4 regions of the Alteromonas sp. AMM-1 genome follow, and region 4 is predicted to be linked to each of the others. Evidence: predicted binding sites of a transcription regulator. Region 4 holds the regulator's gene; each other region holds the start of a gene.
What was found. The regulator sigma-54, encoded in region 4, starts transcription at its own class of promoters, with help from an activator protein. The targets are predictions, from matches to a motif close to GTTGGCACGNNNNTNGNNT.
Positions count from the first base shown of each region.

Region 1 (6,127 bases), on a different contig from region 4:
TCCAATTATTGCTGATGATTACGTTGATCCTGAGTTCGGCACTGGCTGCGTAAAAATCACTCCGGCTCACGACTTTAACGACTACGACATGGGTAAGCGTCACAACCTGCCTATGATCAATATCTTCACGCCAGATGCGAAGGTAAATGACGAAGCGCCAGAAGCTTACCGCGGCTTGGATCGCTTTGACGCGCGTAAAGCCATTGTGGAACAACTGGAACAAGATGGCGTACTGGTTAAAATCGATGATCACAAATTAAAAGTGCCTCGTGGCGACCGCACCGGTGCCGTTATTGAGCCTTATCTGACAGATCAGTGGTATGTGGCCATTGAAGAGCTGGCTAAGCCTGCGATTGAAGCAGTAGAAAGTGGTGAAATCCGTTTTGTTCCAGAAAACTGGAGCAAGACCTACTACCAGTGGATGCATAACATCCAGGACTGGTGTATTTCCCGTCAATTGTGGTGGGGACACCGTATTCCGGCCTGGTATGACGACAACGGTAACATTTATGTAGGTCGCGACGAAGCGGAAGTACGCAGCAAAAATGGTCTGGACGACAGCGTAGCGCTGCGTCAGGACGAAGACGTGCTCGACACCTGGTTCTCGTCGGCACTGTGGCCATTCGCTACCATGGGCTGGCCAGAAAAGACCCCAGAGTTGGAGACTTACCTACCTTCTGCGGTATTGGTAACCGGATTCGACATCATTTTCTTCTGGGTAGCCAGAATGATCATGATGACCAAGCGCTTTACCGGCAAGATCCCGTTTAAGGATATCTACATTACCGGCCTTATCCGCGATGAAAGCGGCGACAAAATGTCGAAGTCGAAAGGCAACGTGCTCGACCCGATCGATCTGATCGACGGCATTGATTTGGAATCGCTGGTAGCGAAGCGCACCTCGGGCATGATGCAGCCGCAACTTGCAGCCAAAATTGAGAAACGCACACGCAAGCAGTTCCCGGATGGTATCCACGCCTACGGCACCGACGCGCTGCGCTTTACCTTTGCTGCCATGGCCTCAACCAGCCGCGATATCAATTTCGATATGGGCCGGGTAGAAGGTTACCGCAACTTCTGTAACAAGATCTGGAACGCGTCGCGTTTCGTGCTGATGAACACCGAAACCGAAGATACCGGTCGTGACGGCGGAGAACTGGTGCTGAGTCTGGCTGATCGTTGGATTTGGGCACAGTTCCAGCAAACCCTTGGTGAATTTGAGAAAGCCATCAGTGAGTATCGTTTCGATATTGCCGCGCAAACGGTATATGAGTTTACCTGGAACCAGTTCTGCGACTGGTACCTGGAATTAACCAAACCGGTGCTGAATAACGATGAAGCAACAGACGCGGAAAAACGCGGCACACGCCACACGTTAATCAACGTACTGGAAAACCTGTTGCGTTTACTGCATCCGCTAATGCCGTTCATTACCGAAACCATTTGGGAACGCGTGGCACCGCTTAGTGCACTGACTGTGAAAGACGGCGACAGCATTATGGTGCAGCCATTCCCAACGGCAGACGCTGCTAAGCAAGACGAACAAGTACTGGCCGACATTGAGTGGGTGAAGCGCTTTATTGTGGGTATTCGTAATATTCGTGGCGAAATGGACATCGCCCCCAGCAAGCCGCTGTCGGTACTGCTGCGTAATGCCAGTGAAGAAGACGAGCGTCGACTGGGTATTTCCCGTACCTTCATCGACCGTCTGGCACGTCTGGAAGGGATCACTTTCCTGGCCAAGGGTGAAGAAGCACCGGCAAGTGCTGCTGCGCTGGTAGGCGAAATGGAAATTCTGATCCCTATGGCGGGCTTAATCGACAAAGACGCTGAATTGGCGCGTATCGCCAAAGCCATGGAGAAAATCGAAAAAGACGCCGCCCGCACTAAGGGCAAGTTGACTAACGAGAAGTTCGTGAGCAATGCGCCCGAAGACGTGATTGAAAAAGAACGCGCCAAACTGGCAGATGCAGAATCGCAGTTAGCCAAGCTATCTGCACAGCGCGAGACCATCGCCGCATTGTAAGGCGTTTTTTAACTGCGGGTGTGCACATTTGGTGCAGTGAGCCCGCTTTTAATCCCGTCATTGGTGCAATGCAATGTGTATGGCGAAGCAAATTTTTATAACTTGTTGTAATACATAGTGTTTGATTTTTGGCTCGCTAATTGCTGTGAAAAATACAAAATAAAGCAAACCCGCGTTTGCTAACAATGTGAATTAAGTTTGGTAATGAAGCCCAATCCTGTCGCCAGGATTGGGCTTTTTATTTTGTTTTTTGGACACGGTAGTAACAATGACTGCAGATAAATTTAATCTCTTCTCTTTCACTGGGAAAATGAAAATACTTCACCTTTCCTGGATGGTGTTTTTCGTTACCTTTGTGGTGTGGTTTAACATGGCACCACTCAAGCAGGTGATCATGGGCGACATGGGCCTGAGCCTGGAGGAATGGAAAACCCTACTGATATTAAACGTGGCACTCACCATACCCGCGCGGGTTATTATTGGTGCGCTTACCGACAAATACGGGCCGCGCTTAGTGTACTCTTTATTGCTGGCAATCTGCTCTGTACCCTGTTTTTTATTCGCGTTTGCCAGCGACTTTACTCAACTGGCCATTGCGCGTTTTGCGCTGGGCTTTATCGGTGCAGGGTTCGTTATCGGCATCCGCATGGTCAGCGAATGGTTCCCGCCTAAGGAACTGGGCACTGCTGAAGGCATTTACGGCGGTTGGGGGAACTTTGGATCTGCTGCGGCTGCGTTCACTTTGCCTACGCTGGCAGTGGTATTCGGTGGTGACGACGGCTGGCGCTACGCAGTAGCGATTACCGGTTTGTTATGTGTGATTTTCAGCGTGATTTATTACACCAACGTAACCGATACGCCCAAAGGCTCCACGTATTTCCGGCCCAAAAATCTCGGCGGCATGGAAGTCACCAGTAAAGGCGATTTTTATTTCCTGTTGTTTATGAAAACGCCGATGTACCTGGCACTGGCGCTGCTTAACTGGAAATTATCTCCCAGTGGAGTGGGCATGTTGTCGGCTGACGTGTGTACCTTTATCTATGTTGCGCTATTTGCCATTTATTGCTTCGACGCGTATTCCAACTTTAAAGTAAATCGCGAGATATTTGTTCAACCCGTTGCAGAACAGCACCGTTATCAATTTAAACAAGTTGCGGTACTGAACGTACTTTATTTTGCTACCTTTGGTTCTGAGCTGGCTGTGGTATCCATGCTTCCTGCGTTCTTTGCAGAGACCTTCGAACTGTCTATGGCGACGGCGGGTTTACTGGCGGGTATGTATGCCTTTATGAACCTGATGTCACGCCCTGGCGGTGGCATCATTTCTGACCGCTTTGGCCGCAAGAAAACGTTGCTCATTTTAACGGCGGGTCTGGCTGTTGGGTATTTCACGCTGAGCCATATTGATGCGGCATGGCCAGTATGGCTGGCAGTGCTGGCGGTAATGGCCTGCTCGTTCTTCGTGCAATCTGGTGAAGGTGCCGTATTTGCCGTAGTCCCCTTAATTAAACGCCGCCTTACTGGTCAAATTGCTGGAATGACTGGCGCTTACGGGAACGTAGGTGCGGTAACGTACTTAACGGTTTACTCATTTGTTGATGCTTCTACTTTCTTCCTTGTGATCAGTGGGACTGCCGCATTTGGCTTTATTGCGTTACTCTTTATGAAAGAGCCGAGTGGCGCAATTACCGAAGTCAACGAAGACGGCACAGTTGAATTGATCCACGTAGGATAACCTTATTACCCAACAGGCATAAGTGTGGTAATGCACCTGTCCTCGCCAGAGGCAGGTGCTTTTTTCGGATAAAGCATGGCAAATTTGAATGTAAGTTTTGGCGGTTACAGCAGTCAGGGGATCAAGTTTGAAAATCAGGACGCCTTTGCTGCCTGGCAGGGTGAAGGGCAACAGCTCCATGACAAAGGCGCAGTAGTTGCTATTGCCGATGGTGTGTCTGCCTGCAGTAAAGCCAAAGAAGCCGCTACTACCGTGGTTAATAACTTCATTTATGATTACATGCAAACACCGCCAAGCTGGTCGGTTAGCCGTTCGGTAGGCAAAATTCTAAACAGCCTCAATCGTTGGTGTCACGGTCAGTTCGATTATTCGCTGGGTGGAAGCAGTCAAATGCTCACCACGTTCAGCAGTCTGATCTTTAAGTCTACTACGGGTTTCTTAATGCACGTGGGTGATACCCGAATCCACCGATTTCACAACGATCAACTGGAGCTGTTAACCAACGATCACACAACCAAGCAGCGGGCAAACTTTGTGCTCACCCGGGCAATCGGTCTGGATGCTAAGCTCGATGTGGATTTTACCTCATTTGCTTTGCAGCAGGGCGAGTTGTACATGCTCACCAGTGACGGTGTGCATGAATTTTTATCGCACAAAAAGCTCCGGCAAATGCTTGAGGGCGTGGCAGATCTGGAATCGACCGCTAAAGCCATAGTGCGAGCGGCATTGGACGCTGGCAGTAACGACAATGTGAGTTGTTTGTTGGCAAGGGTTGATAGTTTACCGGCGACAAACGTTCACGAGTTGTCTGTTCATGGGCGTAGTCTGGTGATCCCGCCGGCTTTGGAAGTCGGGCATAAACTTGAGGGTTATCGGGTTCTGGAGCAGGTATTTAACGGTACGCGCTCCAGTTTGTACAAGGTGCTGGACGAGCAGTCTGGCACAATATACGGCCTGAAAACACCTACTGAAAAGTTTGAAGATGACACTACTTTTTTGCAGGGCTTCTTGCGGGAAGAGTGGGTAGGCAAAAGTCTGGATAGTCCGCACATCATGAAAGTGTTGCCCAGACGCGAAAACACGCAGTTTTATTACCATGTGTGTGAATACATTGAGGGACAATCCCTGCGCCAATGGATTATAGATAACCCATCGCCCTCAATCGACACAGCTCGACGTATTGTGAAGCAGATCATAGTGGCGTTGCGCACCTTTCAGCGCAACGACATGGTGCACCGCGACCTCAAACCGGAAAACGTTATGATCACCCGGCATGGGGAAGTCAAACTCATCGATTTTGGCACCGTACTGGTGAAGTCGTTGCTGGAAACCGGTGATCAAACACATGAAGACTACCCGGTTGGCTCAGTGAACTACATTGCGCCTGAATTTTTGATTCAGAATCACAGTGACTTTAGAACCGATATGTTTTCGCTGGGTGTTATTGTGTACGAGATGCTGAGCGGCGCGCTGCCTTATAAGCCATTTAAATACAAAGATTACATCCCTGAAAGTGCGAACGAATACCACTATCAGAGCATCAAGCAATACCGTCCGGACTTACCCGCGTGGATTGATATCTGTTTAAAGAAAGCCACGCAACCAGAACAACACAAGCGCTTCAATGCGCTGTCGGAATTCGAAGCCGCGCTGGACAACCCCAAAGACGTTATTGCTACCGAAAAGCGTGGTCCACTGATCGAACGCAACCCGGTGCTGTTGTGGCAATGGGTCAGCGCTATTCTTCTGGCTATTGTGTTGTGGCAAGCGTGGCTGCTTAGCAAGTAGCTTTATCAATATATCTATCCCCGGCTAACGACTGGAATAGCAGGCCAGCCGGGGCGACTCTAGTAAATTAAAACTGATAAGAGGCAAATAGCCTTAGCGTTCTGGGTTGGCCAGGGCCCACAAACTCAGTTGATTCGATATCGTCGTAAATATCTTCAAGTACTTCGTCGGCTTCGCCATAAGTTCCAAAGGTTTCAAACTCGGTATCAAACACGTTTTCCAGACGCAGGCCAACGGTAATGCCACTTGGGTGAGCGTAAGTCGCACTCAGGTTAACCAGCGTATAACCATCCAGTTTGCGGTTTTCGTTGGCTTCGTCGCCCCGGAAATATTGGCCCGACGCATAGTCTACATCTGCGCTGATATACAGATTTTCAAGCAGCGGATAAGTTACTTCCACACCCGCAAGCCATTCAGGCTGACCCGGAATGGTATCGCCTGGTGTTACCTGACGGCCCGGTCCCATTGGATTTTGCGGGCTGAACGAGACAAAGGCAGATTCAAAGGTTGCCTGTAAATAACTTACGTTGGCAGACACTTCCAGATCGTCCCATTGTTGTAACACGCTGAATTCAGCG
Region 1 is NZ_JBLBUE010000024.1:9,440-15,566, reverse strand. Features, by position in the region: gene ACLR2L_RS06980 (valine--tRNA ligase) at 1-2,026, shown strand, start outside; gene ACLR2L_RS06975 (NarK family nitrate/nitrite MFS transporter) at 2,295-3,761, shown strand; gene ACLR2L_RS06970 (protein kinase domain-containing protein) at 3,837-5,549, shown strand; gene ACLR2L_RS06965 (TonB-dependent receptor) at 5,617-6,127, opposite strand, start outside.
Region 1: a site for sigma-54 is predicted at 2,154-2,172, ahead of ACLR2L_RS06975 (NarK family nitrate/nitrite MFS transporter). Genes of this name have one in related genera too.

Region 2 (6,127 bases), on a different contig from region 4:
CCATAAAAGCATAGGGACCATAGTCAAACGTAATGCCGTGAATCGACATGTTATCGGTATTCATTACGCCGTGAACAAAGCCGTGTACCTGCCACAACGCAACCATCCGCGCCGTGCGCAGCGTAATCGCTTTCAGCAGTGCCTTATGCGGCTCTGCGTGCGCTGCGCAATCCGGAAAGTGCCGGGTTAAGGTAAAATCCATGAGCTTGTCGAGCGTATCGAACGCTTTACTGTGAAAGTAATATTCGAAATGGCCGAAGCGCAAATGGCTGGGCGCCATTCTTATCATCATGGCACCGGGCTCGGGCAATTCGCGGTATACCCGCTCGCTACTGCTGAACAAACAAAGCGACCGGGAGGACGGAATGCCCAAATGATGCAGCGCTTCAGAGCCAATGTATTCACGCAAGGTGGAGCGCAGTACCGCCCTTCCATCAGCATGGCGTGAGTAAGGGGTTTGTCCGGCCCCTTTTAAATGCAGATCCATTTGATTGCCATTGGGGTCGGTAATTTCGCCGAGTAACAGACCGCGGCCATCGCCAAGGTAAGGATTCCACTGACCGAACTGATGCCCGCCGTATTTTTGTGCCACGGCGTGTTGGGCCAGCATGCCCTGCTCATTAAAAAGCTGCTCTATAATGCCCTGGTGGCTAAACCATGCATCAGGCAACTGATACTGCTGCACCAGTGCGTGATTGGTCATACGAAGCGATATATCGCTAAGTGGTTGTGGCCTGACCAAACTGACTGTATCGGTCAGTTCACTGGCATAGTGATGACTTAACTGCATAGAAAACCCAAAAACGCATTATGGACGTATCGTACCATTGAGCGCGTCATTTTCGTAACCAAACAATGTGATGATCTGTATGCCGATAGAATGCGTATACAACAGGTTTAGTCACCAGGAGCCATAATGAAAACCCCACAGGATATCGTGTTACATCACTTGAACAACAGTCGCTCGCAGCGCATTCTTTGGCTTCTGGAAGAAATGGGCGTCGCTTATACCGTTAAGCATTATCAGCGTGATGCAAAAACCAATCTTGCCCCTGCCGAACTTAAGCAGGTTCACGCGCTCGGGCGTTCTCCCGTATTGACCGACGGAACATTAGTGCTGGCTGAGTCTGGTGCCATCATTGAATACCTTACCGAAACCTACGCGCCACAATTTAAACCGTCATCACCTGAGGCATTAATTCAATACCGCTTTTGGCTGCATTTTGCTGAAGGTAGCTTGATGCCGCCGCTGGTGGCGCGCCTGGTGTTGGGTAAAGCCCGTGAAAAGGCTGGCCCCTTTTTTATTAAACCCATCGTGAATAAATTGGTGGATGGAATTATTGCTGCTTACTACGGGCCCAACCTGGAGCAGAGCTTGCAGTATGTAAACGCTCACTTGGCAAATAATGAGTGGTTTGCAGGAGACGCCTTGAGCGGCGCCGATTTTCAGATGAGCTTTCCGCTTGAGGCCATGCAAGGGCGGGTAGGGAAAGGGTTATATCCGCATATCGATGCCTTTGTGCAAAAAATCCATGCCCGGGAAGCCTATCAGCGCGGTTTGGAAAAAGGCGGTAAATACGCTTATGCGTAAGTAAATTGGCTTAATTACCATGAAAAAAAGCGCTCTGATTGTTCAGAGCGCGTTGAGTGACTTTTCGGTGTTGTTCTGGCCTATTTTTGAACGTCCCTGGAAATCTTCCCCGGCAAATTAACGCCAAAGTAAGTTAACTACTTGAACTGATAACTCACGTAGTTATCGGCGTTAATGGTAACAATCACTTCGTTTTCGATACCCAGCGTATTTAATTCAATGAGCAATTTGGTCACCGTACTGGCAATTTCAACTTGCCTGTACATACTGCCATTTTCATCGGTTTTTGCCACCGACAGCAGCTCTTTGTTCTGTAATCGCTCGTCGTCCAGTTCGGTAATTTCGCTGTCGATAACCGAGATGAACATCAGTGTATTGCCCAGTGCGTTGCCATTGGGATCAGTAGCACTGATATCCAGCGTAACCACTTTGTAGGTATCAAAGGTAAAGTCTGTTTCCACATACAAATCCGTTGATTTATTCGCTGACGAATCCAATGCCGTGGCGTCAGGCGTGTAATCGGGTGCTGGTGCACTGGTTGGTGCTGGCGCGCTGGGTGGTGGCGCACTACTACCGCTATCACTTCCTCCGCCGCCACACGCTGTGAGTAAACTCAGGTTTAGGCATATCGCAGCAATCTGTATTGTTTGTTTGTTCACTTGCATTGTCATGGCCTGAATCTCCTAACGGGTTGGTACATAGTAAAGGTGGTCGTGGGGGCTGGTGCGGAACCAGTCCTGGGCTTGTTCGCCCGAACTTTCTACCCAGGCTTCGTATTGGGGGTAACACCACACGATGTCTTTGTATTCCTGTGGGTAGTACCAGGCACCACTGACTTTCAGACCCCAGGGGAGGTTGGCTTCGCTGCGATAGTAGCGGCCGGTTGCCGGGTCGGACGTGTCAGCGTGTTTACCAAATAAGCTGGTATCCATTTTGTCTGTCGGCGGATAGCCAGCAAAGTGAATTTCATGTCCCCGCTTGGCGGTACGGTAAATAAAGAAGTCCAGTTCCGAATGCAGTAACGAGTTGATACCGCTGGTGAATGCAATATCCACTGTGAACGGCACAGGATCGTACTCAGGGCAGCTTTTTTCGGTATTAAAGAACTTGCAGCCAGCATCACCGGAGGCTGTGAAGTCATGGGTGTCATCCCACAACACCACCACCATGTTGGTTTGGCCTTGTTCTGCTTTCAGCGTATACGAGCTGCTGCCAACCTGTATGGACCCTTCTTTAAACAATGATGGTACGCTACCCATTAGACGCACGGCAAAGCCGTTGTTAAAGTCAGCACCGCGTGCGTCGATGAAGCCACTGAGTTTGAATCCGGTAATGTCGCCATTTGCGTTGTAAATGGTTTGCAATTGTTCGCGGATCACCAGGTCGTTCATATCGTAGTCGCCCAGTTGAGGCCATTTGTCCTCGTAGGCCAACGACACGTATTCACCGTTTGACGGATAGTAACTGCTAAACGCCCGTTGGTAATTATTCGGGAACTGATCCAGGGCATCGGCAATACCATCGGCATCGCTGTCGTTGGCTTCGGGCATTACAATTAAGCTGCTTTTATCGAGCGCAGTGCTGGGGGTGGTTTTTACCGAGAACACGGCGTCGTTAAAGTCGTTGTCGCCCCAGGTACGGGGAAGATCCTCAAAGCCTAACACCACTTCATCCACATAGGGGTCGTACAATGCGGCCATGTGCTGACGCAAGCTATCAGTCGATTCCGGGTTTAAATGTTTAAGCGAGTAATAATAAGGTACAGCGCCAGCTTTTACGCCTGTGCTACTGGAAAAGCCATTCGCTGCCAGAAAAAAGCCAATGCTGGTACCAGCGGGGAATGTGCCCAGACTGACTCTGTCACCCTGACGCAGATGCGGATAAGACAGGTTGGGAAATACAATGGTTTCCCTTACTTCGTTTTTAGACGCCGGCGGGTTGCTGGCGTCAAAGGTAAAATAACCAAATGAGTTTAAATAGCCTGCGCCTTCGTGCAGAAATGTAACAAACACCTCACCTTCTTCTGCCAGATGAATAGTAGAACCGGCATCGTCAATGATAAACGCTTCATTGAGTTCGGCTTCGGGTAAGGCATTAGCGATACGATCGAAAAATTCAGTGGGGTAGGTGTCAATAAAAACAACATTATCGGGTTTTCCGGTTGTCTGGTTATAGCCTTGCGGCCAGGCTTCGCCGTTTAAAAACTGCCAGACGTACTGGCCGTTAACCGTTTCTACTGCCGGTGTGGTTGGGGCTACCAGGGCCAGGGTTATGGCAGTGTAGATGGCATGCTTTGCTTTCATCGCATTTCCTAGTGGGTAGTAAAATCAATACCCGATAAAAGCGATTTGTGTGCCAAATAAAATATGTCAATTAAATCAATTTGTTAATTCTTATTGGTGAAAGGTGTTGGGTGGGATTTTGCATATTGCAATGCAGTGTGAGGCGAGCACTGCTGTTAAAAGTGTCGCCATTGTCATTAAAAGTACTTTACATTCGTCAGGCTAGTTATCGCGCTCTGAATAATCCCGAATTAACTGCAAGAAGGCATCGCCGTAGCGTTCAAGTTTGGTACGCCCAACCCCACTTACCGCCAGAAGTTCATTGGCATTGGCAGGTTTGGCATCTGACATTTCTGCCAGTGTGGCGTCACTAAAGATAACAAATGGTGGCACATCGTGTTCCTGAGCCAGTACTTTGCGCAGGTGCTTTAAGCGGGCAAACAGGGCTTTGTCATAATTTTTCAGAGCAACTTTTGCCGGCTTATCCTGCTTGATTTCGAGCCTTGGGGTTGCCAGCTCTACCGGTATTTCGCCCTTTAACACCGCTCTGGCGGCTTCGGTAAGACGCAATACGGCATGGTTTGTTACATCAATACGCACATAGCCGCGATGGATTAACTGGTTGATTATGTTGTGCCAGTACTGATCACTTTGCGATTTGCCAATTCCCCAGGTAGAGAGTTTATCGTGTCCAGACTCCTGTATACGCTTAAGCGATTTTCCACGCAGCACATCGATAACATACTGAGTCGCCACGCGTTGCTCCAGGCGCAAAATGCAGCTCAAAACCATTTGGGCATTCACCAGTCCGTCGAAGGGGCGCGGTGGATCCAGGCAAATATCACAGTTGCCGCAGGCTTTGTCGCTAAACTGTGAAAAGTAATTGAGTAATACCTGACGACGACAGGTTTGTGCTTCAGAGAAGGATTCCATGGCGCTGAACTTTTGCAGTTCAATATTGTTGCGCTCGGCATTTTCGCCTTGTTCTATCCATTGCTTCACCCGGGCACTGTCTTTTTCATCGAATAACAGCATGGCTTCTGCAGGTAGCCCATCCCGCCCGGCCCGGCCGGTTTCCTGATAGTAACTTTCAATACTGCGCGGTACATCGTGATGAACGACATACCTAACGTTGGACTTGTTTATACCCATCCCGAACGCCACAGTCGCGACCACGATATCAATTTTGTCGGTGATAAACTGGCGCTGTACAAAGGCGCGTTCGTCGGCATCCATACCCGCGTGGTAAGCAGCACAGCGTATGCCCTGACGGTAGAGTTTGGCGTTGAGATCATCTACTTTGGCGCGAGAGTTACAGTAAATGATGCCACTGCCTTCCTGCTGCTTTATGTAAGTAACTATTTGATCAAACGCTTTGTATTTGGGTACCACGCGGTAGCGGATGTTGGGCCTGTCGAAACTGCCCCGGTACACCAACGGATCGGTTAATCCCAACTGAACCAATATATCCTGCTGAGTGGCGGTATCGGCTGTGGCGGTTAAACCAATTAAGGGTACGGTAGGAAAACGCTGTTTAAGCAAGCCTAGTCCACGATAGTCCTGGCGGAAATCATGCCCCCAATGCGATACGCAGTGCGCTTCGTCCACAGCAAATAGTGCAATGGGCAGTTCAGACAGCATATTCAGAAAATACGGTTGCAACAGGCGTTCAGGTGAAACGTACACCATATCGTACTCGCCGTCTTTCAACGCTTGCGTAGTGCTGTGCAGTGTCTCGGGTTCAAGACTGGAATTGATAAAAGCGGCGTTTACCCCGGCTTCTTTTAGCTGCTCTACCTGATCCTGCATTAACGAAATCAGGGGCGACACCACAATACCCGTGCCGTCGCGTACCATTGCCGGGATTTGATAACACAGGGATTTACCGCCACCGGTAGGCAGTAAAACCAGCGCGTCAGACCCGTTTATCAACTGGGCAATCACTTGCGCCTGACCATCGCGAAATTCGCGGTAACCAAACGTATCTTCAAGAACCTGTTGGGCACGGTTTAACGCCTCGGAATTGTCCGTGGGTACGTTTTGCTGTGGGAGTGAAGATAGAGATGTCGCTGTCATTGGGCGTCGATTTTACGCGTTTTTGTGGAAATTATCAGGCCTTTTTAAGATCAGTTTTTCTCATTCGGAATTTGATTAAAAGTGCTATAGTTGCGCCCAGATATTCTGTCCAAGGCGGAGTTTTCCATGGCCGAACCCTTACCTACCCTGATTGAAGAAGTTGTTGCCGACAAAAAGA
Region 2 is NZ_JBLBUE010000016.1:12,135-18,261, forward strand. Features, by position in the region: gene ACLR2L_RS05245 (protein adenylyltransferase SelO) at 1-790, opposite strand, end outside; gene ACLR2L_RS05250 (glutathione S-transferase) at 917-1,591, shown strand; gene ACLR2L_RS05255 (hypothetical protein) at 1,729-2,262, opposite strand; gene ACLR2L_RS05260 (LruC domain-containing protein) at 2,275-3,894, opposite strand; gene recQ (DNA helicase RecQ) at 4,096-5,949, opposite strand; gene ACLR2L_RS05270 (magnesium transporter) at 6,076-6,127, shown strand, end outside.
Region 2: a site for sigma-54 is predicted at 3,933-3,951, ahead of ACLR2L_RS05260 (LruC domain-containing protein). Genes of this name have one in related genera too.

Region 3 (6,127 bases), on a different contig from region 4:
CTGTATTGAGCGGTGAGCAATTGGTACAGATCGGCAATGGCACGGCAAATCCCAAAGGCAACGTTGTAGTGTTTGGTGCTGGCACCGGCCTGGGTGTTGAGCACATGCAACTGTCTGAAAGAGGCTGGACTACACTCGACGGTGAAGGTGGCCATGTGGACTTCGCGCCCGTTGATGAAACAGATTTGGTGATTTGGCGTTACCTGAACAGCAAATTAGATCGAGTATCTGCAGAAGATGTACTTTCCGGACGGGGATTGCTACACATATACCAAGCGTTAGCATTAGAAGCCGGTGAGCCGTTAAATGTGACAGAGCCAGCGCAGGTCACAGAAAAGGGATTGCGTGGTGAGTGTGATATCTGTTTAGCCGCTTTACAGCAGTTTTGCCGGATAATGGGAAGCTTTGCTGGTAACCTGGCACTGAATCTTGCAACTACCGGCGGTGTATTTATTGGTGGCGGCATTGCTACCCGCTTTACCGACTTGCTTATGAAAAGTGATTTCAGAGCGAGATTCGAAGCAAAAGGGCGCATGAAACACTACGTACAACCTATACCAACATACCTGATTAATGAACCTGACCATGGTTTATTAGGTGCATCAGCGTATTTACAACAACAGATTGCGAGTTGACTCTATGACAAATTGGAAATGTTCACCAGCTGACATTTTTGCAGCGGGACCTGTAGTACCAGTACTGGTAATTGATGATGTAGAAAAAGCAGTCCCATTGGCACATGCATTAATGGCAGGTGGAATTAAAGTGCTGGAAGTGACACTGCGTACGCCTTCAGCACTTGACGTAATCAAACGGATCGCAACAGAAGTACCTGATGCGCTAATTGGTGCTGGCACGGTAACAAATGCGCAGCAACTTAAAGCTGTGGTTGAAGCAGGCGCAAAATTTGCTATCAGTCCTGGAATGACAGATGATTTGCTTAGAGCCGGTCAGGAATGTGAAATTCCATTGATCCCAGGTATCTCATCTACGTCAGACCTGATGAAAGCGAAAGATGCTGGTTATACGCACCTCAAGTTTTTCCCGGCTGAAGCATCTGGCGGCGTAAAAGCCATTAAATCAATTAGCGGTCCATTCCCTGATATTACATTTTGCCCAACGGGTGGTATTGGTTTGGGGAATTACAATGAATACCTGGCACTGAAGAACGTGAAGTGTGTTGGCGGCTCATGGGTCGCTCCAGACGACGCGATCAACAGTGGAGATTGGGCTCGTATTACTGAACTTGCGAAAGAAGCTGTAGCGGGTGCTAAGCAGTAATATCCAGTAAGTGATTATCCACACAAAAAAAGCCGTGATTAATAAAAATCACGGCTTTTTTGTTTTGAAGTGCCATATAAACTACATGGCACTGCGACATAAGTGTCTTATTTAGTAAACTTGCGACGTGCCAACAGACCGGCTAAACCCAGGCCCAGTAACGCGAATGTACCAGGGGCACTTGCAGTTGAAGGTGGAGCAGTACCTGGACCAGTGCCATCCGGTACAGATGAAATACCAGTCAAAGTAAACTCTCCGGGCACCGTCATGGTGTCTACACAGCAATTAGTACCTGTGAATAGCCCCCATGTACCGTTACCAATTACAAACGGTATGGTGTAAAACCAGTCGTTGTCGCTTGAAGTATTTCCAAAATTACCAGTGTCTGGTGCCCAACCATCCAATATACCATTGGTAACCAGCGCATCATTCTGAGCGGCAGTGCCGCCCATATCATTGATAAAGCCAGTCCACTGGAATAATTGCCAGGTGTTGGTTGCTTGTGCTGCAGCCGATAAGTTTGAATCCCATACACCAATACGTACACCGCCGTTATCAGAATACGCTGAGGATTGATTACCGTGCCAATGTTGGCCGTAGAATACAACCGTGCCGTTGCCCTGGTCTTTCCAACCGAATGCGACAAGGTGAGCATTTGCTGCGTTTGAAATTAATAACCCTAAGCCTGCCAATAAGGCTATTGCTGTTTTTTTCATGTTGTCCTCCGAGATGAACTCAGTTCCGTCTAATTTCAAAATAGAGGCTAAATAAATTACTACACTGATACTTATTACTGCTAGCCGTCCCTGTAGATAAGCAAAGTGCAGACCAATATTTTATGATTTTAATTTTTCTATTTAATAACAATAGTTTATTGGTTTTCATTTACGATGAAAAAACGATTTTCATCGATAAGATTAAATTATTGTAAAGAAACTTGACGTTTCAAAGCTAACAGACTTGCTGGCGCATAGCGCAAAATTCGCCAGGCGCCAGGGTTTTACCCTGAGTAATTGCCGTCTCAACACATACCATTTGTTTGTAAGAAAATGCATCCATGTCGCTCATAGTGGCTGCGCCTTGCCATGGATTCCACACCACTAAACTGTCGTGTTGCTGCGATTCGACACGGATGAACTCGCTGCCGTTGCGATTAATCGACACGGTGGGGATAGCCTCTAAATGAATACGATCTACTTCACCAGCAATCACGTAAGGACTTGGTGTATTTGATATTTCCCAATCAGCGAGCTTATCCTTGTATTCGCCGTAAAGCCCTTTCAGTTCTACTTCCTTGATGTTTTCTACATCAAAATAGGTATGTAATGCACAGTTAAAACTAAATGTTTGGTCACCCGTATTACGGGTAACTAGCGTTATCACCAGGCTTTCACCTACTTCTATAATCAGTTCTACGCTGGCATCAAAGTCAAAGCCCTTACCTTTGGTTGAACTGGGCACTAGCACTACTTTACTGAGTGTTGCGGTACTGTCTGATTGTTTTACAGTCCAGTGTTGTGTGCGCAAAAAACCATGAGCGGGTAATTCGCCTTTAGCCTTGCCATGCGCGTCACTGAACCAGGGCCAGCACACAGGTACTCCACCCCGAATTGGGCGTTCGCCATTAAGAAATGCCACAGGACTTACCCACAATCTGTCCCGGTTATCGCGCGAGGGAATATAAGACAACACGTGACCACCAAACAAACTAATCCGACAACTTGCAGCATCGTTATTAATGACAAGGTATTCTATTCCGTTTTTGGATTCAGTGTGGAAGTGCTGTGATTGCATCCTTTCGGTCTCCGCTTGGTTGCGTTGTACAGATTAATTTTGACTGGGGCGGGCAGGCTAATTAACTCAATATATTATGTTATCTTGCCTTACAAATAAAAAAGGTGCGAGTAAAATCGCACCTTTTTTGAATAATTGATTATTTAATCAATTACTTGCTAATGTGTTGAACCAGGTCCAGCACCTTGTTTGAGTAGCCCCATTCGTTGTCGTACCAGGAAACAACTTTTACGAATGTGTCTGTCAGTGCGATACCAGCCGTTGCATCAAATACGCTGGTACGTGCATCGCCAACGAAATCATTTGATACAACCGCATCTTCGGTATAACCCAGGATTCCGGCTAACTCACCTTCAGACGCAGCCTTCATTACTTTACAGATATCGTCGTAGGATGTTGGCTTAGCCAGATTCACGGTTAAATCTACTACTGAAACGTTAGGCGTTGGTACGCGGAATGCCATACCTGTTAACTTACCGTTCAGTGCAGGGATAACTTTACCCACTGCTTTGGCTGCACCAGTAGATGAAGGAATGATGTTTTGTCCTGCTCCACGGCCACCGCGCCAGTCTTTACCAGAAGGACCGTCTACCGTCTTCTGCGTTGCAGTGGTAGCGTGTACGGTAGTCATCAGTCCATCAACGATACCAAAGTTATCATTGAGTACTTTGGCGATAGGTGCCAGACAGTTAGTGGTACAAGACGCGTTTGATACAATAGTTTCGCCCGCGTAACTGTCCTGGTTAACACCCATAACAAACATTGGCGTATCGTCTTTAGATGGAGCAGACATAACCACTTTCTTTGCACCGGCTTCCAGGTGTTTGCTGGCCGTTTCTTTAGTCAGGAATAAACCGGTAGACTCAACAACCACGTCAACGTCAACTTCTGACCATTTTAATGCTGCTGGATCGCGTTCTGACGTTACGCGAATCGTTTTTCCGTCTACAATTAAGTGACCGTTATCAACGCTGATTTGGGCGTTGAAGATACCGTGTGTTGAGTCGTACTTAAGTAAATAAGCAATGTAGTCCGGGTCCAGTAAGTCGTTAATAGCAACAACTTCGATGTCGTCTCTGCTGGCAGCAGCGCGCATGACTAGACGGCCAATTCGACCGAACCCATTGATTCCAACGCGTATTGTCATAACATGCCTCTATAGTATTAGGTTAAATTGTGAAAAATAATTACGTAAAGTATGGATCAAATTTACAGACAAGGCAAAATTTTAATGCAAAAATGTTGCAAAATTACAAAATTAACCTACAGCTTTTGTAGCTGTACTGTATAAATAATGTACATTCCATGTTAATGCAAACGTATTCAATTTCGCGCCCGAATAACTTCTACAATAATGTAGCGTATTGTGAAATGAGCCATGTTGTTACCAATGGCAATCAGTCTTTTTTAAACAGGAAACACCCATGACAAATCAGGTTTTGCAAAAGCTTGTCGAAATGCGCGGCGTTGAAACTCATTATGTAGACGCCTGGGGTGACCCGGCGACAATTTCTGAATCCAGTAAAGCGAAACTGTTACAGGCTCTTGGTTACGACATCAGCAGTGAAGAGGTTATTGCAGCACAACTGGATAGCGAAATTGCCGATATCTGGCAACAGCCGTTAGACCCGGTACAGGTATTGAGACACGACAACCCGTTAATGGTCAGGTTGCGTTTACCTATTTCATTGGTTAATGACACCTTTACGCTTGTTATTACACAGGAAAACGGCACCCAACTTACCTCTGATTTTATTCCGGTAGAGCAATCTCTACTGAATGTTGGTGAAGTAGACGAGCAGGAATATCACGAGTATGTAATCGATATTGAAGAGTCCTTGCCATTGGGTTATCACGAACTGGCACTGGTTATTGATGATGAGACAGCCGCAACTATGCGCTTGATTATTGCACCATCTGCCTGCTATCAGCCTGCAACCATCAAGGCAGGTAAAAAAGAATGGGGCCTGAGTGTTCAGTTATATTGTTTACGCAGCCGGGCAAACTGGGGCATCGGTGATTTTTCAGACTTAGCGCAACTGGTCACCAAAGCGGCCGCACAAGGCGCCGGTTTTATCGGCTTGAATCCTATTCACGCACTTTATCCGGCTAATCCTGATGCATGCAGCCCTTACGGCCCTTCTTCGCGCCGTTGGATCAATTACCTGTACATTGATGTGAGTGCGGTGGAATGTTACGACCATGCTTCGGTTCAGGCCGTTGTTCAGAGCGACGCGTTTCAACGCCAGTTAAACCAGGCTAAATCCGTTGACTACGTTGATTACGCCAGTGTTACTTCGTTAAAAATGCAGGCGCTTAAGCCCTTGTTTGACGTGTATTTTGAGCAATATCTGAAGAAGAATACCCGCCAAAACAAAGCGTTTAAAGCCTTTGTTGATGAAGGCGGTGAAAGTCTTGCCATGCTGGCGACCTTCGATGCCATGCAGGAGCATCTGCAGGATGCAGGAAAAGAAGCCTGGGGCTGGCCAGTGTTCCCTGAAGAATGGCGTGATTATCACAATCCGCAGGTAGAAGTGTTTGCTAAGAAGTACGCCAAACGCGTTAAGTTCTACATGTTTTTACAGTGGCAGGCGTCACTGCAATTGGAAATGGCAAATCAAGCGGCGGTTGATGCCGGTATGGGGATTGGCATTTATCGCGATTTGGCGGTGGGTGTAAGCGAAGGCAGTGCTGAAATTTGGGGCAATAAATCGCTGTATTGCACCGGTGCAAGTGTGGGAGCGCCACCCGATATTCTTGGTCCGCTGGGCCAAAACTGGGGATTACCACCCATGGATCCCGCTAAACTGTATCAGCAGGCTTATCAACCGATTATTGATTTATTCTCAACCAATATGAAGTCGTCTGGTGCCTTGCGAATTGATCACGTAATGGGCTTACTGCGTTTGTGGTGGGTAGTAAAAGGTGATCATGCCAGAGACGGTGGATATTTGTATTATCCGGTTGATGATCTGCTGGCTATCCTTGCTCTGGAGAGTCATCGCCACGAAGCATTAGTGATTGGCGAAGATCTGGGTACGGTACCTGAAGA
Region 3 is NZ_JBLBUE010000074.1:6,584-12,710, reverse strand. Features, by position in the region: gene glk (glucokinase) at 1-635, shown strand, start outside; gene ACLR2L_RS12385 (bifunctional 4-hydroxy-2-oxoglutarate aldolase/2-dehydro-3-deoxy-phosphogluconate aldolase) at 640-1,281, shown strand; gene ACLR2L_RS12380 (PEP-CTERM sorting domain-containing protein) at 1,389-1,997, opposite strand; gene ACLR2L_RS12375 (D-hexose-6-phosphate mutarotase) at 2,233-3,075, opposite strand; gene gap (type I glyceraldehyde-3-phosphate dehydrogenase) at 3,227-4,222, opposite strand; gene malQ (4-alpha-glucanotransferase) at 4,500-6,127, shown strand, end outside.
Region 3: a site for sigma-54 is predicted at 2,096-2,114, ahead of ACLR2L_RS12380 (PEP-CTERM sorting domain-containing protein). Genes of this name have one in related genera too.

Region 4 (6,127 bases):
GTAACCAGCTTATTGCCGTTTTTAGTGATCCAATCGGCGTAGCCAAACAGGATAGGTGATGAGCCGTTGGTTACTACAATCTGATCTTCCGATACGCCTTCCTGGGCGGCAATTTTTTTCACCAGCACATCCACGGTGGCATCTGCATAACGACAGAGGTTAAACAGTTCGCCCTGCATGGCTTTTACCGCTTTGGCAGAAGGACCAAACGCGTTTTCATTTGAAGAAAGACGGATTAATCCATCGTTTAAATTTGGTGTTGCCGACGGGAAGTGATCGGTTTTCATTCCCGCTGCACTTAGTTCTTTCACACTCGAATCCACACACGCTGACAACGCAGCGGCACCCGCACCAATTCCGACAGTTTTTAGCCATTTGCGGCGTGAGGAATCAACAGGTGGTAAGTTTTGCATTTCACGTTTCATAGGCTGCTCTGTTCAGGGTTATAAAGTATACGGAATATCCAGATTAATTATTAATCACAGGCAATGCAATACCCCTATATAAATCAATCAGATGAAATAGGCAGTTCAGAGCAGAGATCAGGATAAACTTACAAAAAATGCGGATAAGTTGCAGTTTAATGGTTGGGCCATTAAAAAATGTTGTGCAAAATGGAGGGAATTTGAGGGTTATGTCCGGTATTCACAGGTGAACACCGGACAGGTGACGGGGTATTATTCGTCTTCGTTGAAGCGTCCAACGATGAGTGACTCTACAGCATCCATCGCTTCTGCAGCCTGGTCGCCCTCACAAATAATATCCACCTGTTCACCCTGGTGGCTTTCAAGCATCATCAGGCCTAATACGCTGTTGGCGTTACATTCGTTATCGCCCTTTTTCACAATAATAGTGGCTGTAAACTGATTCGCTAATTGTACTAATTGCGTAGCAGCACGTGCATGTAAGCCAAGTTTGTTTACTATGGTCAGTGTTTTTTCAATACGCATTATCGGTTGAGCTCGCGGTGGCGGATTTGTACATCCGGGTGTTTATCACTAAAGAGTTTGGCTAACGTTTGCGCCACAAATACCGAGCGGTGTTGCCCGCCGGTGCAGCCTATAGCAATAGTTACATAGCTGCGGTTATTGCGTTCGAGGTGCGGCAACCAGGTGGTCAGCAAATTCTGAATTTGCCAGATAAACTTGGTAACGATGGGTTGTGATCCAAGAAATGCTTCTACCGGAGAGTCTAAACCGGTTAAATGTTTCAAATCCGGCTCCCAGTGTGGGTTGGGTAAAAAGCGCGCGTCGAACACGTAATCGGCGTCTTTAGGGATGCCGTGTTTAAAGCCGAAAGACTCAAACACCAACACTAAACGGGAACTCTTTTTGCCCAGGATCCGTTCGCGGATCAGTTCAGCCAGCTGGTGGATTGACAGATTGTCGGTGTCGATATACAAATCTGCGCGTTCGGTAACCGGGGCGAGCAGTTCGCGCTCTGCCTGGATGGATTCGGCCAGTGATTTGTTAAGCTTTGCCAGTGGATGCAAACGACGTGTTTCGCTGAATCGCTTAACCAGGATATCGTCGCTGGCATCAATATACACGATGGTCATTGTCCAGGACGAGGGCAAATAATCCAGAATTTCAACCAATTCATCCGGGTCTTTTGGCAGGTTACGCACATCAATACTTACCGCAACCTGATCGTATTCATCTACTACAGTGTGAGTAAGCGTGGGCAGCAAATTTACCGGAATGTTGTCAACACAGTAATAACCCAGGTCTTCCAGTGCGCGTAACGCAACAGATTTACCTGAGCCAGAGCGCCCGCTGATAATGATGAGTTTCATGTGTAGCCCAGTTCCTTGTTAGCCGGTTGTTCAACCATCACAGAGAGCAGCAATAACCTCTTCTTTGGTTTCGGCTCCACGAATGGCTTTGATAATATCTTTCTGACTGAGTTTACCTGCGATAGTTGCCAAAGTCTGCAAGTGGCCTTGAGTTTGATTTTCCGGCACTAATATCGCAAAGAAAATATCGACGGGCTTATCGTCAATGGCGTCAAAGTCAATAGCGGGCGTAGTCGTCACCACCACGGCGGTCACTTTGGATAAATCTGCCAGCCTGCCGTGCGGCAGTGCAATACCATTGCCAATACCAGTACTGCCTACTTTCTCCCTGGCCATCAATGCACTGAGCACTGTTTCCTTGTCGATTTCGGGACTCGTCTGAGCGGCGATATCACTGATAATTTCAAGAATTCGTTTCTTGCTATTGCACTGAACCGCACACTCGGTGCGGTCCAGGCTCACTAACGCTTGTATATTCATAAGGTTGGTGACTTAATGTTTTTTGAGCTTTTCCTTGTGCTTGATAACCTGTCTATCCAGTTTGTCTACCATGCTATCAATCGCCGCGTACATATCGGAATCTTCAGACGAAGCAAACACTTCAGCACCGCTTAAGTGCACTGTAGCTTCCGCTTTTTGACTCAGTTTTTCAACATTCAGGATCACATGCACATTGGATATGTGATCGAAGTGTCGCTCCAGTTTAGTAAATTTTGTCTCAACATAATTACGCAAAGAATCGGTAATCTCAACGTGATGACCTGAAAGATTAATTTGCATAGTTCGTCTTCCTTATATTTCAGCCTAAATGAGGCTCTTGCGTTGGTTAGACGGTGGAATCGAAAGCGATTCCCGGTATTTTGCTATTGTCCGCCGGGCAACCATAATGCCTTGATCAGCCAACAATTGAGCAATCTTGCTATCGCTGAGCGGTTTACTGGGCTTTTCTGCGGCAACCAGTTTCTTAATTAACGCACGAATTGCTGTAGACGAACATTCGCCGCCAGACTCAGTGGCAACATGGCTGGAGAAGAAGTACTTCAACTCAAAAATACCACGCGGTGTGTGCATGTACTTTTGTGTTGTCACGCGCGAAATGGTGGACTCGTGCATATCTACCATTTCTGCCACGTCATTCAGTACCATGGGCTTCATCATTTCCGGCCCGTGTTCAAAAAAGCCAAGTTGCTGTTGCACAATACAGTTTGCCACTTTCATCAGCGTTTCGTTACGCGATTCCAGGCTCTTAATGAACCATTTGGCTTCCTGCATATGTGAACGGATAAACTGTGAATCTGAGCTGTTACGCGCTTGGCGACTCATGGCCGCGTACTGCTGGTTAACGCTCAGTTTCGGTAAACTATCCGGATTGAGTTCTACCATCCATCGACCATTGCGCTTGGTCACCGACACATCCGGGATCACGTATTCAGGCTCTTTGGTAATAAGAGCACTGCCAGGACGGGGGTTAAGTGTTTGCAACAAACGCATGGCTTCACGCAAATCGTCCTCTTTTAGACGCGATTTACGCATAAGGGTTCGATAATCTTTACTGCCAAGTAAGTCGGCGTATTCGTCGATCAGCATTTTTGCTTCGTTCAGCCAGGGCGTATCTTCGGCAAATTGCTTTAACTGAACCAGAAGGCACTCCTGTGGCGTCCGTGAACCAGAACCAATCGGGTCGAACATTTGAATGCGTTTCAGTACGCATTCCACTTCGTCCATTTCTATGGGCTCATCCACATCGTCTTCAGAATTTACGCTTTGAAGAATGTCGTCCAGGCTAACCGTTAAATATCCTGATTCGTCAATTGAGTCGATGATAGCGATAGCTATAGCCCGGTCTACATCGCTGAATGGGGTTAAACGCATCTGCCAAAGCAAATGGTCCTGAATGTTGTCGGTGGTTTCACCCTGAAAAATTTGTTCGTCGTCGTTAGATGACGGGCCCGGTGCAGGGGCCGAGCCTGCTGAGTAGTATTCGTCCCAGGTGCTGTCGATGGGAAGTTCATCGGGTAATTCGTTCTTCTCCAGCGCTTCGTTGGTATCCATACTGTCGCTGCTGGTACTGGGTTGCGCCTCGTTGTCGGCATCCAGGTTGTTTCTTTCAAAGTGGTCGGTATCGCTACTTTCGTCTATTTCCAGCAGTGGATTAGCGTCTAGTGCTTCCTGAATTTCCTGCTGTAAATCCAGCGTAGAAAGTTGCAGCAGCTTAATAGCCTGCTGTAACTGCGGCGTCATGGTAAGTTGTTGACTAAATTTGAGTTGTAAAGATGGTTTCATCTACTTCTTTTCTTAACGCCCTGTTATTGGATGGGGTATTGCATCAAGCTTTTTCATATTTACCTTAACTATAGCCTGAATTGCTCACCAAGGTATACATCCTTCACTTTTTGATTACTTAAAACCTCTTCTGCGGTGCCCTGGGCTATCAGTTCACCCTGGCTCACTATGTATGCTTTCTCGCACACATCAAGGGTTTCCCGCACGTTGTGGTCGGTAATTAATATACCGATATCCCTATCCCGCAAATGCTGAATGATCTTCTTTATATCATTAACCGAAATTGGGTCAACACCTGCAAAGGGTTCGTCCAGCAAAATAAATTTGGGATTGGCCGCCAGAGCCCGGGCAATCTCTACCCGACGGCGCTCACCACCCGATAAACTCATGCCTGTACTATTGCGTATATGGTTGATATTAAATTCATCAAGCAGGGCATCGGCTTCATTCTGGCGTTCATCTGCACTTAAATCTTTACGCGTTTGCAGAATAGCCATGATGTTGTCGAATACGCTGAGTTTGCGAAAAATAGACGCTTCCTGCGGCAAATAGCCAATGCCATGGCGCGCGCGTTCATGCATGGGCTGGCGGGTTAGATCCATGTCGCCAATGCGTATGTCGCCTTTGTCCAGTGGCACCAATCCAACGATCATGTAAAACGTAGTGGTTTTACCTGCGCCATTAGGGCCGAGTAAACCTACAATCTGGCCGCTTGACACTTCAACACTAACGTCCCGTACCACCTGGCGGGATTTATAGGATTTTGCCAGGTGTTTCGCTGTGAGTACTGCCATTAGCGCTGGTCTTCCTTAGCATCGGTATCAGGTGTGGGATTCTTGGGCTTTTTGTCCTGCTTATCTTGCTTTTCCTGCTTTAATGCATCAATAGTTTGGGTGCTGAATACCGTGGTAACACGGCCAGTGCCACTGCCATCGCCTTTGGCGATCAGTTGCTCTTTTTCCATGTTGTACACAATAGAGTCACCTTTCACCACAGAGCTGTTTTGCAGTAGTTCTGCTTTGCCGGTTAGCGAGATCGTGCGGCTACCTACTTCGTAGCGAATTTCAAATGCCTTGGCTTCCACTGTGCGACCATCATCCAGCTTTTGGCGGTAAATAGCAGGCTTGCCCGTGGCAGAAAACACTTCTTTACCTTTGCCTTCAGTGGCTTCTACTTCTACCCGGTCGGCCAGAATATTCAGGCTGCCTTGTACAATTTGTACGTTGTCGATAAACACCGACTTTTTATTTTTACCGTCTAAGAATTGTGATTCAGCTTTTAGCTCTATCGGCTTTTTAAAGTCCGATTGTTCTGCATAAGCAGTGGTTGCTAACACAGCTAGTGCAGCACTAGTTAGCAGGCTGATAAGTGGTTTGTACATGTTGATTTAACTCATAAGTTTTATTCAGCAAATCGGCCGTTAATCCATTGCTTTGAATAGTAAATTCAGGTCCGGAAATCACAACGTGAGCTTCTGATACCATCGACTGTTTGTCCAGATCTATTTCCAGATAATCGGTTTCAACCCGTTGTACAAAGTCGTCCGGGTTTTTACTCACAATCACCACGTTGTTTTCTAACTGGATCATATTGTTATCGTAAAGTGTACCTTCGCTGGCCACTACCTGCCATGGCGGCTCGCCCGATGTCTGATAGATAGTATATTGCGGTGCCAGAAAGAGCACAAAGCCTAAAAACTGATAATGTTCCATTCGCGATGAAAAGACTTGTTGAATACGGTTGCCTTCTTCGTCATATATAGTGGTGGTGAGATTGCGCGCCTGGTAGGTTGGCGTAAGGGCACGGGCATCTTCATCCATTACCTGCTTGGGTGGCTCTTCCATTAAGCCGGGTAAATACAGCCCTAATGCCAGAATAAACAGGCCGGCAATAATTAATCCCAGTCGGCTCATACACTGGCCCCAAGAATGCCTTTCAATTTGCCTTTTGCCTGCAATATGGTGTCGCATACTTCCCGCACGGCACCAAATCCGCCTGGCAAGGTGGTTACCCAGTTAGCCTGCGCAATCACCTGAGGATGGGCATCTC
Region 4 is NZ_JBLBUE010000006.1:46,728-52,854, forward strand. Features, by position in the region: gene ACLR2L_RS02600 (pyridoxal phosphate-dependent aminotransferase) at 1-425, opposite strand, end outside; gene ACLR2L_RS02605 (HPr family phosphocarrier protein) at 678-950, opposite strand; gene rapZ (RNase adapter RapZ) at 950-1,795, opposite strand; gene ptsN (PTS IIA-like nitrogen regulatory protein PtsN) at 1,826-2,275, opposite strand; gene hpf (ribosome hibernation promoting factor) at 2,288-2,575, opposite strand; gene ACLR2L_RS02625 (RNA polymerase factor sigma-54) at 2,600-4,078, opposite strand; gene lptB (LPS export ABC transporter ATP-binding protein) at 4,147-4,872, opposite strand; gene lptA (lipopolysaccharide transport periplasmic protein LptA) at 4,872-5,459, opposite strand; gene lptC (LPS export ABC transporter periplasmic protein LptC) at 5,428-5,991, opposite strand; gene kdsC (3-deoxy-manno-octulosonate-8-phosphatase KdsC) at 5,988-6,127, opposite strand, start outside.